3 regions of the Anoxybacillus eryuanensis genome follow, and region 3 is predicted to be linked to each of the others. Evidence: riboswitches for the same ligand, from Rfam matches in the RefSeq annotation. Region 3 holds a riboswitch; each other region holds the start of a gene.
The links. Region 3 has a riboswitch for S-adenosylmethionine ahead of mtnW (2,3-diketo-5-methylthiopentyl-1-phosphate enolase). Riboswitches for the same ligand answer to the same signal wherever they lie in the genome.
Positions count from the first base shown of each region.

Region 1: linked by a shared signal. The riboswitch ahead of HNQ84_RS02075 (bifunctional homocysteine S-methyltransferase/methylenetetrahydrofolate reductase) and the one ahead of mtnW (2,3-diketo-5-methylthiopentyl-1-phosphate enolase) in region 3 are both predicted to bind S-adenosylmethionine.
Region 2: linked by a shared signal. The riboswitch ahead of metK (methionine adenosyltransferase) and the one ahead of mtnW (2,3-diketo-5-methylthiopentyl-1-phosphate enolase) in region 3 are both predicted to bind S-adenosylmethionine.

Region 1 is NZ_JBPODS010000001.1:386,869-390,143, forward strand. Features, by position in the region: gene HNQ84_RS02060 (BMP family lipoprotein) at 1-520, opposite strand, end outside; gene HNQ84_RS02065 (YajQ family cyclic di-GMP-binding protein) at 688-1,179, shown strand; gene HNQ84_RS02070 (hypothetical protein) at 1,166-1,333, opposite strand; SAM riboswitch class I at 1,531-1,633, shown strand; gene HNQ84_RS02075 (bifunctional homocysteine S-methyltransferase/methylenetetrahydrofolate reductase) at 1,702-3,275, shown strand, end outside.
Region 2 is NZ_JBPODS010000014.1:27,083-30,357, forward strand. Features, by position in the region: gene asnB (asparagine synthase (glutamine-hydrolyzing)) at 1-753, opposite strand, end outside; gene metK (methionine adenosyltransferase) at 815-2,020, opposite strand; SAM riboswitch class I at 2,142-2,250, opposite strand; gene pckA (phosphoenolpyruvate carboxykinase (ATP)) at 2,425-3,275, shown strand, end outside.
Region 3 is NZ_JBPODS010000001.1:231,727-235,001, forward strand. Features, by position in the region: gene HNQ84_RS01245 (methylthioribulose 1-phosphate dehydratase) at 1-200, opposite strand, end outside; gene HNQ84_RS01250 (2-hydroxy-3-keto-5-methylthiopentenyl-1-phosphate phosphatase) at 197-853, opposite strand; gene mtnW (2,3-diketo-5-methylthiopentyl-1-phosphate enolase) at 850-2,073, opposite strand; SAM riboswitch class I at 2,133-2,242, opposite strand; gene HNQ84_RS01260 (pyridoxal phosphate-dependent aminotransferase) at 2,332-3,275, opposite strand, start outside.

The sequences.
Region 1 (3,275 bases), 160 kb from region 3:
GAATAAAGCCGTTCGCAAACTTCCGAATCAATGGCACATCCGCTCCACCAACGAAGCCGACGTTGTTTGTTTTCGTCAGCATGGCTGCGACAACACCTGCTAAAAAGCTCCCTTCATCTTCTTTAAACGTAATGGACGTAATGTTTGGGAGGTCAGATACCGCGTCAATTAATATAAATTGCTGTTTCGGATATTTTTTGGCGACTTTTTCTAAATCTTGTTGCACCATAAAACCGAGTCCGATGACGAGATCGTTTCCTGCTTCAACGAGTTCTGTTAACCCTTTTTCATACGTTCCTGTTTCTTTTAACTCACGGTAGTCAAAAAAGATGCCGAGCTCATCTCTCGCTTTCATTAACCCTTGAAATGCCGAGTCGCTAAACGATTGATCGCCAAGTCCAACGTCTGATAACATAATTCCCACTTTTATTCGCTCTTTCGGCTGAAAGGAGCTCGTTTGTGAACACCCAGCGGCAAGCAACAAAACAAATGCCATCATGAGTGAAATCATTTTTTTCATAAAATTCCCTCATCTCCTTATCTTTCGATCAAATCTCACTTCATTTATTATATCGACAACATTCGACAGTTTGTTTACTTTTTATATATAAAGATTTTGTAAAGTTGTTCATATGTCAACAATCGACTATAATGGAAACACAACGAATTTATATTGAGGTGATGTATATGTCAAAAGAAAGTTCATTTGATATTGTGTCGAAAGTCGATTTGTCAGAAGTAACAAACGCCGTCAACATCGCGTTAAAAGAAATTCAAAACCGCTATGATTTTAAAGGAAGCAAAAGCGACATTTCACTTGAAAAAGATGAACTCATTTTAATTTCTGACGATGAATTTAAGCTCGAGCAACTCAAAGACGTGCTCATCGGCAAGCTCATTAAGCGCGGTGTGCCAACGAAAAACATTCAATACGGAAAAATTGAACCCGCCTCTGGCGGAACGGTGCGCCAACGTGCCAAACTCGTTCAAGGCATCGACAAAGACAATGCGAAAAAAATTAACACAATCATTAAAAATACAGGTTTAAAAGTAAAAAGTCAAATTCAAGAAGACCAAATTCGCGTCAGCGGCAAAAGTAAAGACGATCTACAAAAAGTGATTGCCGCCATTCGCGAAGCAGACTTGCCAATCGACGTCCAATTCGTCAACTATCGTTAAGAAGGCGCACAGCCTTCTTTTTTAAAAAGATAAATAAGTTAGAAATTTCAGATATATAAAACTGTCTAGCTCCAAGCGCCATCGGCTCGAATCGCTCCACCCCTTCTTTCGGCGGCAACACATTGAGTTTGCGTCCTTGAAATATCCCACGCAAGCCAAAGCTTTGATTTGGATGAGCCTCCTCGGTGGGGCTTGTGCGCTCTTCGTGGAGCCAAGGATGGCGACATTTCGCCGTTGCCCGCAGGATGCGGGCTGCCTTTAGGCGAAATTGGGGCGCTTTGCGCTTTTCCGATTAAAAATAGTTGAATATTTCTAAAAAATCAGTTACATTTATGAGTAACTTCATATAACATCTTATCGAGAGAAGGGGAGGGACTGGCCCGATGAACCTTCAGCAACCTGACGATCGTCAAGGTGCTAAGTCCAGACAAGCGATTCGCTTGGAAGATAAGAAGGAGCGCACAACGTCTTCTTCTTATGGAGAAGACTTTTTTAGTTTGAAAAAGAAACGGAGGAATGGACGTGGGACTGTTAGACGATTTAAAACAACGCATCGTCATCGCCGATGGAGCGATGGGGACATTATTATATGCGCACGGCATCGATCGTTGTTTTGAAGAATTAAACGTAACAAAACCGGAAGAAATCGTTCATATTCACGAAGCGTATATCGAAGCAGGCGCTGAAGTGATCCAAACGAACACATATGGCGCCAACTATGTAAAACTTGCTCGCTACGGCTTGCAAGACGATGTCAAAGAAATCAATAAAGCGGCTGTCCAACTTGCCAAACAAGCCTCAAAAGGACGCGCCTACGTGCTCGGTACGATCGGAGGATTGCGCAGCACAAACAAAAGCACGATTTCGCTTGAAGAAGTGAAACGGACGTTCCGTGAACAGCTGTATGTGTTGTTAGACGAAGAAGTTGACGGACTTTTACTTGAAACGTATTACGATTTCGAAGAATTGCAAACCGTTCTTTCCATCGCTCGGAAAGAAACGACGTTGCCGATCATCGCCCACGTCACGCTTCATGACATTGGCGTCTTGCAGCACGGCATACCGCTTGCTGAAGCGCTTCGTCAGTTAGAACTACTTGGCGCCGATGTCGTCGGCTTAAACTGTCATCTCGGTCCATATCATATGTTGCGTTCGCTCGAAGAAGTGCCGATTCCAACGCGCGCCTTTTTATCGGTGTACCCGAACGCGAGCTTGCCACAATACCGCGACGGACGATTCATTTACGAAACGAGCGAACAATATTTTGAAGAAACAGCCCGCGCGTTTCGTGATCAAGGAGTACGACTCATTGGTGGCTGTTGTGGCACGACGCCAAAACATATTGCCGCGATTGCTCGCGCCCTTCCCGATCGCACACCTGTATATAAAAAAGAAGTAAAACAACGACATACAATCGTCGTTCAAGAAGCAGAACAAACGAAAGAGCCTTCCCTCGCCGACATCGCACGCACACGACGTTCGATTATCGTTGAGCTCGATCCGCCAAAAAAACTCGGCTTAACGAATTTTTTAGAAGGCGCAAAAGCGTTAAAAGAAGCACATATTGATGCGCTAACGCTTGCCGACAACTCGCTTGCGACACCGCGCATTAGCAACGTCGCCGTCGGAACGATCGTCAAACAACAGCTAAATATGCGCCCACTTATTCATATTACATGCCGTGACCGCAACTTAATCGGCTTGCAGTCGCATTTAATGGGGCTTCATACGCTCGGCATGACCGACGTGCTCGCTTTAACCGGTGATCCGTCCAAAGTCGGCGATTTTCCAGGCGCAACGTCCGTATACGATTTATCATCATTTGACCTCATTTCATTAATTCGGCAATTTAACGAAGGGCTTTCGTATTCAGGTAAACCGCTCGGACAAAAAACGAACTTTTCCATCGCTGCGGCCTTTAACCCGAATGTGCGCCATTTAGATAAAGCAGTGAAACGGCTAGAGAAAAAAATCGAATGCGGTGCGCACTACTTTTTAACACAACCGCTGTATAGCGAAAAACAAATCGAAGACGTATATGAAGCGACAAAACATTTACCAACGCCGATTTACATCGGCATTATGCCGCTCACAAG
Region 2 (3,275 bases), on a different contig from region 3:
ATGCACTTCAATCGATTTGAATAGTGCATCGCGAATATCACTAATCCACTTTTCTTCTGATTGATGGATCGGCGTAAATGTTGGGGTAAAATAACGAACAAACATCGGTTGCTCGCCAATTTTTTTCTTGATATAATGCCCAGGCTTCAGTCTAAAAATATTTGCTGTCATTGTAAGTGGCTCTGGCACATATTGAAACGTTAAATAATGATGGAGTGCTTCTCTGTTGATATCTCCATCAATTGCTAATAAGAGGCTTTTCTTTTCCGAAGCAACGAGAAGACGATCATCTTCAATCGTATAAAAAAATGGCTTAATACCAAACGGATCGCGTGCAGCAAATACTATTTTTTCTTCTTTATCCCAAATGACGAAAGCAAACATACCGCGCAATTGCTGAACACAAGCCTCTTTTGTTTCAGCATATAACGCTAAAATAACTTCTGTATCTGAATGTGTCGTAAATTTATATCCTTTTTGCTCAAGTTGCTCGCGCAATTCAATATAGTTGTAGATTTCTCCATTAAAAATAATCCAATATCGATCATTTTCATAGGAAAGCGGCTGATGACCTGCCTCTAAATCAATAATGCTCAGACGACGAAAAGCAAAATGCACATGCTCATCGAAAAAATATCCTTCGTCATCTGGTCCACGATGAATAATCGCATCATTCATCTGACGAAACGTCTGTTTCCATTCACCGCATATTTGATTTGGTTGATCATATATAACCCCAACAAAGCCACACATGTTTTCACCCCGTTTCACTAACAAATAGAGAGAGCTACATGACGTAACTCTCTCCCTTTTCTTACTTCGCTAACTGTAACGCTTGTTGTTTTAATGCTTCTGCTTTATCAGTACGCTCCCAAGGAAGATCAATATCTGTGCGACCAAAGTGACCGTAAGCAGCTGTTTGTTTGTAAATTGGACGGCGAAGATCAAGCATTTTGATGATGCCTGCTGGGCGAAGGTCAAAATTGTTGCGCACCACTTCAATTAATACATCTTCAGATACTTTACCTGTGCCGAACGTATCAATGGAAATTGATACTGGTTGCGCCACACCGATCGCATACGCTAACTGCACTTCACATTTATCTGCAAGACCTGCTGCAACGATGTTTTTCGCTACGTAACGAGCGGCATATGCTGCCGAACGGTCTACTTTCGTTGGGTCTTTTCCTGAGAATGCTCCACCACCGTGACGAGCATAACCACCGTACGTGTCAACGATAATTTTGCGTCCTGTTAACCCTGCATCACCTTGTGGGCCGCCGATCACGAAACGACCTGTTGGGTTAATGAAATATTTTGTGTTTTCATCGATCAACTCCGCTGGAACAACAGGTTGAATGACATGCTCTTTAATGTTGCGTACAATTTGATCTTGTGTAATTTCTGGATGATGTTGTGTAGAAACAACGATCGTATCGATACGTACAGGTTTGCCGTTTTCATCATACTCCACTGTCACTTGCGTTTTTCCGTCTGGACGTAAATAAGGTAAGATATCTTCTTTCCGCACTTCAGCTAGACGGCGCGCAAGTTTATGTGCGAGCGAAATTGGAAGCGGCATAAGCTCTTTCGTTTCGTTGCACGCGAAGCCAAACATTAATCCTTGGTCACCTGCACCGATCGCCTCGATTTCTTCATCTGTCATTTGCCCTTCACGAGCTTCTAACGCTTTGTCAACACCCATCGCAATATCTGGAGATTGCTCATCAATTGATGTTAATACAGCGCACGTATCTGCATCAAAGCCGTATTTTGCGCGCGTATAGCCAATTTCACGAATCGTTTCACGGACAATTTTCGGAATATCTACATATGTAGATGTTGTAATTTCCCCGCTCACTAAAACAAGCCCTGTTGTTACGCTCGTTTCACACGCAACACGCGCATTTGGATCATTCGCTAAAATCGCATCTAAAATCGCATCGGAAATTTGGTCACAAATTTTATCCGGATGCCCTTCCGTTACAGATTCAGACGTAAACAGACGACGTTTAGGCATTCAAACATTCCTCCTCAATAATAATGACAAATGATACGGTACTCATCCCTCTTATTATGGTCTATCGTGAAAAAAACCTTTCCTTCAGAGGAAAGGTTTTTGCATTTGTCTGCGCCTTTCACTCTTATCGTTCAAGGGCGTTCCCTTGCCACAGGTTAGCACCTTTTCACATACGTGACGGTTGCTGGGTTTCATCGGGCCTGTCTCCCTCCACCAACTCGGGATAAGAGTATCCGTTCATCTCAGCATCATATCACATATATCATCAGCGAGTCAACGTTTTTTCTACTGTAATGATTTTGAAAATAAATTCAAGAAAAATACACGAATTAGTATGGACTATTTATTAAAATGTGTTATACTTTTTACATAAAGATAAATCAAACAAAGGTAGGTTTTGTCCAATGAATTCCATTGAACTGACAAACAAATTATCGACACTCTTACAAAGGGATGGGGTTTTTCATAACTTATCTGTACCACGACTAGTAGAGAAGGTATTAACTCGGAAAGAAGGCATTCTTACTTTATCAGGAGCGATTTGTGCAACAACAGGAAAATATACAGGTCGCTCCCCGAAAGATAAATATATTGTCGAAGAGCCATCCGTGAAACATAAAATTGATTGGGGAACTGTCAATCAGCCAATTTCTGAAGAAGTATTTGATAAACTTTACAACAAAGTAATCGACTACTTAATGACAAAAGAAGAATTGTTTGTATTTAATGGCTTCGCAGGCGCTGATCCAGCTTATCGTTTGCCGATTCAAGTTGTCAACGAATTTGCTTGGCATAACTTATTCGCCCATCAGTTGTTCATTCGTCCAACAACGGAAGAATTACAAGCGCATGAGCCACAATTTACAGTCATTTCTGCTCCAACATTTAAAGCCGATCCAGCCGTTGACGGCACGCGTTCAGAAACGTTTATTATCATCTCGTTTGAACGTCGCACTGTGCTAATTGGTGGAACAGAATATGCAGGTGAAATGAAAAAATCAATTTTCTCCGTCATGAACTTCTTATTGCCAGAGCAAGGAATCTTCCCGATGCACTGCTCAGCAAACGTAGGTCAAGAAGGCGATGTCGCGCTCTTTTTTGGTTTATCAGGGACAGGGAAAACGACGCTTTCTGCTGATCCAAACCGTCGCTTAATTGGCGATGACGAGCACGGTTGGTCAAACAACGGTGTCTTTAATATTGAAGGCGGATGTTATGCCAAGTGCATTAACTTATCACGTGAAAAAGAGCCACA
Region 3 (3,275 bases):
GCTGGCTGTCCGTCTGCTCCGACAAGTAAAAAATCTTCCGGTGTTTCTTTTCGTTTATCTTTTCCGCTCGCAGTGACAAGAAACGTAAGCGGCTCATCGCTCACTTTTATCGACAAGTTGCCACTCGTCGCCATAAACCAGTCGCGCGCCGCCAGCTCTCGTTTCACCTCGGCAAGCTCTGCCCATTTTTGTTGTCTCACGCGACCACCTCGCTTTCTTTTAACACGTCAATGACATCATAAAACGTCGTAAACGGCGTATGCGGCAAGTGGAGCTCACGGCATTTTTCAAGTAAAAAGTCGCGCGCCATGACGTGATCGGCTAGTTTGGCCGCTGCCAAGTCGGTAATGGAGTCGCCAATGACGATCGTTTTTGCCCCTTTTGGCGCAAGTTTTCGAAGAAGCGACGGCTTGCAGCAGCCACATCCGTTTTGACAATGTTCATCGCACGCATACGGCCACGTAATGCGGATCGTTTCCCCGCTAAAATCGGCGCTGTTACAAAAAATGCGCTCTTTTTCAACGAGTCCGTGAAGAAGTGGATACACGAAAAAGTCAATGCCGCCGCTCACAATATAAAGCGGGATTTGTCGTTCGTTCGTAAATGCAACAAAGTCGGAAAATCCGTCGCGAATGCGCGCGGTGTCAAGTAAAAATTGCACGATGTCTTCTTTCAGCGTCGTCGGCAACAACGAAAACATCCGACCGACCCCTTGTTGTACGGAACATCTTTGCGCAAGTATATCGTCTTTGATCGCTTCCCACTCCGGCGGAGCAAACTGTTTCATAAGCGCAATAATGTTATCGTTTAACGTAATCGTTCCGTCAAAGTCGCAAAAAATGATCGGCCTCATGATGCGCTCCCCCATAAGTCAAGCGCTTGTTGCAACGCTTCGTTTTCTTTTGCTGCGTCATGAAGCGAACGCCCAGCGAGCACCGCTTCTACTGCGGCACGAAACGCTTGCCCACCGCCAACCGCTCCGCTCGGATGCCCGTGCACGCCACCGCCTGCGTTAATGATGGAGTCGATGCCAAAGTCGCGCACAAGAAGCGGCACAAGCCCCGGATGAATGCCGGCAGATGGGACAGGAAACGCGCGCAAAAATGGTTCTTCTTTCGTTAATTCATTAGCGATCGCAAGCGTCTGTTCTTTTTCAAGCGCGACGCTTCCGTACGGTGATGGAAAGAGCGAAAAGTCCGCCCCTGCCATGCGCAACAGTTTTCCAAGAAGCAAAGCGTAGCTTACGCCATATACGCGCGATGAGGCGATCGCTCCGCTAAATGACGGATGCGCCATAATCGGCAAACGAATGTCATCATCTTCACGAAGCGCTTGCAACACATCAAGCCCATATGTAAACACGTTAAACAATAATACGTCCGCGCCAAGCTCCGCTGCTTTCTTCGCTTTTTCTTTTAACTGAAACGTTTTTCCGGTTAAGTTCACCGCATATAACGTCCGATGCCCTGTTTGTTCGTACACTTCCTGAAGCGCCTGTTTTCCTGCCACGATGCGCTTGTCAAACGGTGTGAGGTCGTTGTCAAATAAAATTTCATCGTCTTTCACAAGATCAACGCCGCCGAGCGCTTGTAGCTTCAATTGTTCAGTGACGTATCGTAAATCGCGCCCGATGACCGCTTTAAAAATGCTCATGACAAGCGGACGGTGAAAGACGCCAAGTTTTTCGCGAATGCCGTCAATGCCAAAGCGCGGACCAGGGAATGCGCGCTTCAGTTCGTCGGAAAACGTTAAGTCAATCAGTTTAATCGTTCCGTCAAGCGACAATTTGCCAAATGTCGTTGTCAAAATGGCAGGCAAATCGGCACTAAAATTGACGCTCGGATACGAAATGCGCACAAGCGCGCGTTTTAGTCTTTTTCCAAAAAACGTATTGACACGCTCGTCTTCCTCTAGCTCTTCAATCGACTGAACGATGCCTTTATGTTTTTTTAACTGTTCTTGTTCCAGTTGCGGTAAATCAGTCCACGACCCGATGGTCAGTCCAAGCGCGATACCTTCTGCTTTTTTCGCTAAATCTTTGTCGTCATGAATCAAATATGTTGCGGTAATCATATGTCCACCCCTTTACAAATAAAAAACCTCTTCATAAGAAGAGGCTAATTGTTCGTCTCTTCTTATCTCTCAGCGTATTGCTGCGAGAATTAGCACCGTGCTTAAACAGCTGTTTAAGTCGGTTGCCGGGCTTCATCGGGCTCGTCCCTCCGCCTACTCTTGATAAGAATTTGTAATGTATTTAATTTTTTGAACAGTTCGTTTTTCATAAATTTACTTCGGATTATGACAGCACATGTTGCATTTGTCAATCATTTTTTAAAAAAGTTGCAGTTGCCCGATGCGCCAAGCCGCTTCTTTTAATCTTTCTTCGCTTGTCAATAGCCCTGTGCGCACATACCCTTCCCCATGTTCACCAAACCCGATCCCCGGAGCGACCGCCACGTGCGCTTGTTTAAGCAACAGATCGGCAAACGTCTCAGACGTATAGCCGTTTGGCACCGGAAGCCAAGCGAAAAACGAACCTGATGGCGCTTGGACGTTCCAACCGATGTCACGTAAAGCGTGAACAAACGTATTTCGTCTTGCTTCATACGTGGCGACAAGCTCAGCGACGCATTGTTGCGACTCGAGTAGCGCAACTGCTGCCGCTTCTTGAATAGCACCGAACATGCTGACGTACAAATGGTCTTGGAGCACGTTGATCGCTTCAATCATGCTTTCGTTGCCGACCGCAAAGCCGATGCGCCACCCTGCCATATTGTACGTTTTCGAAAACGTATAAATTTCAATGCCGACGTCTTTTGCCCCTTCGACTTGTAAAAAGCTGACCGGCTTTTTCCCATCAAAGCCAATCGCTCCGTATGCGAAATCGTGCACGACAGCGATATGATGTTTTTCCGCAAATGAAACCGTTTCTTGAAAAAACGATTCCGTTGCTGTCGCGCCTGTCGGATTGTTCGGATAGTTTAAAAACATTAATTTTGCCTCGCGAACGACGTCTTTCGGTAGCTCATCGTAGTTTGGCAAAAAACTGTTTTCCGCCCGTAGCGGCATCATTTCCATGCGCGCCCGCGCAAGCACGACTCCCGACCAATAGTCCGGATAACCGGGATCGGGAACGAGCACCACGTCTCCCGGGTTTAATAAACAAAGCGGCATTTCGACAAGCCCAGCTTTTCCGCCAAATAAAATGGCGACTTCTTTTTCTGGGTCAATCGTCACCCCGTATTCGCGCTCGTAAAACGTAGCGACCGCCTCTT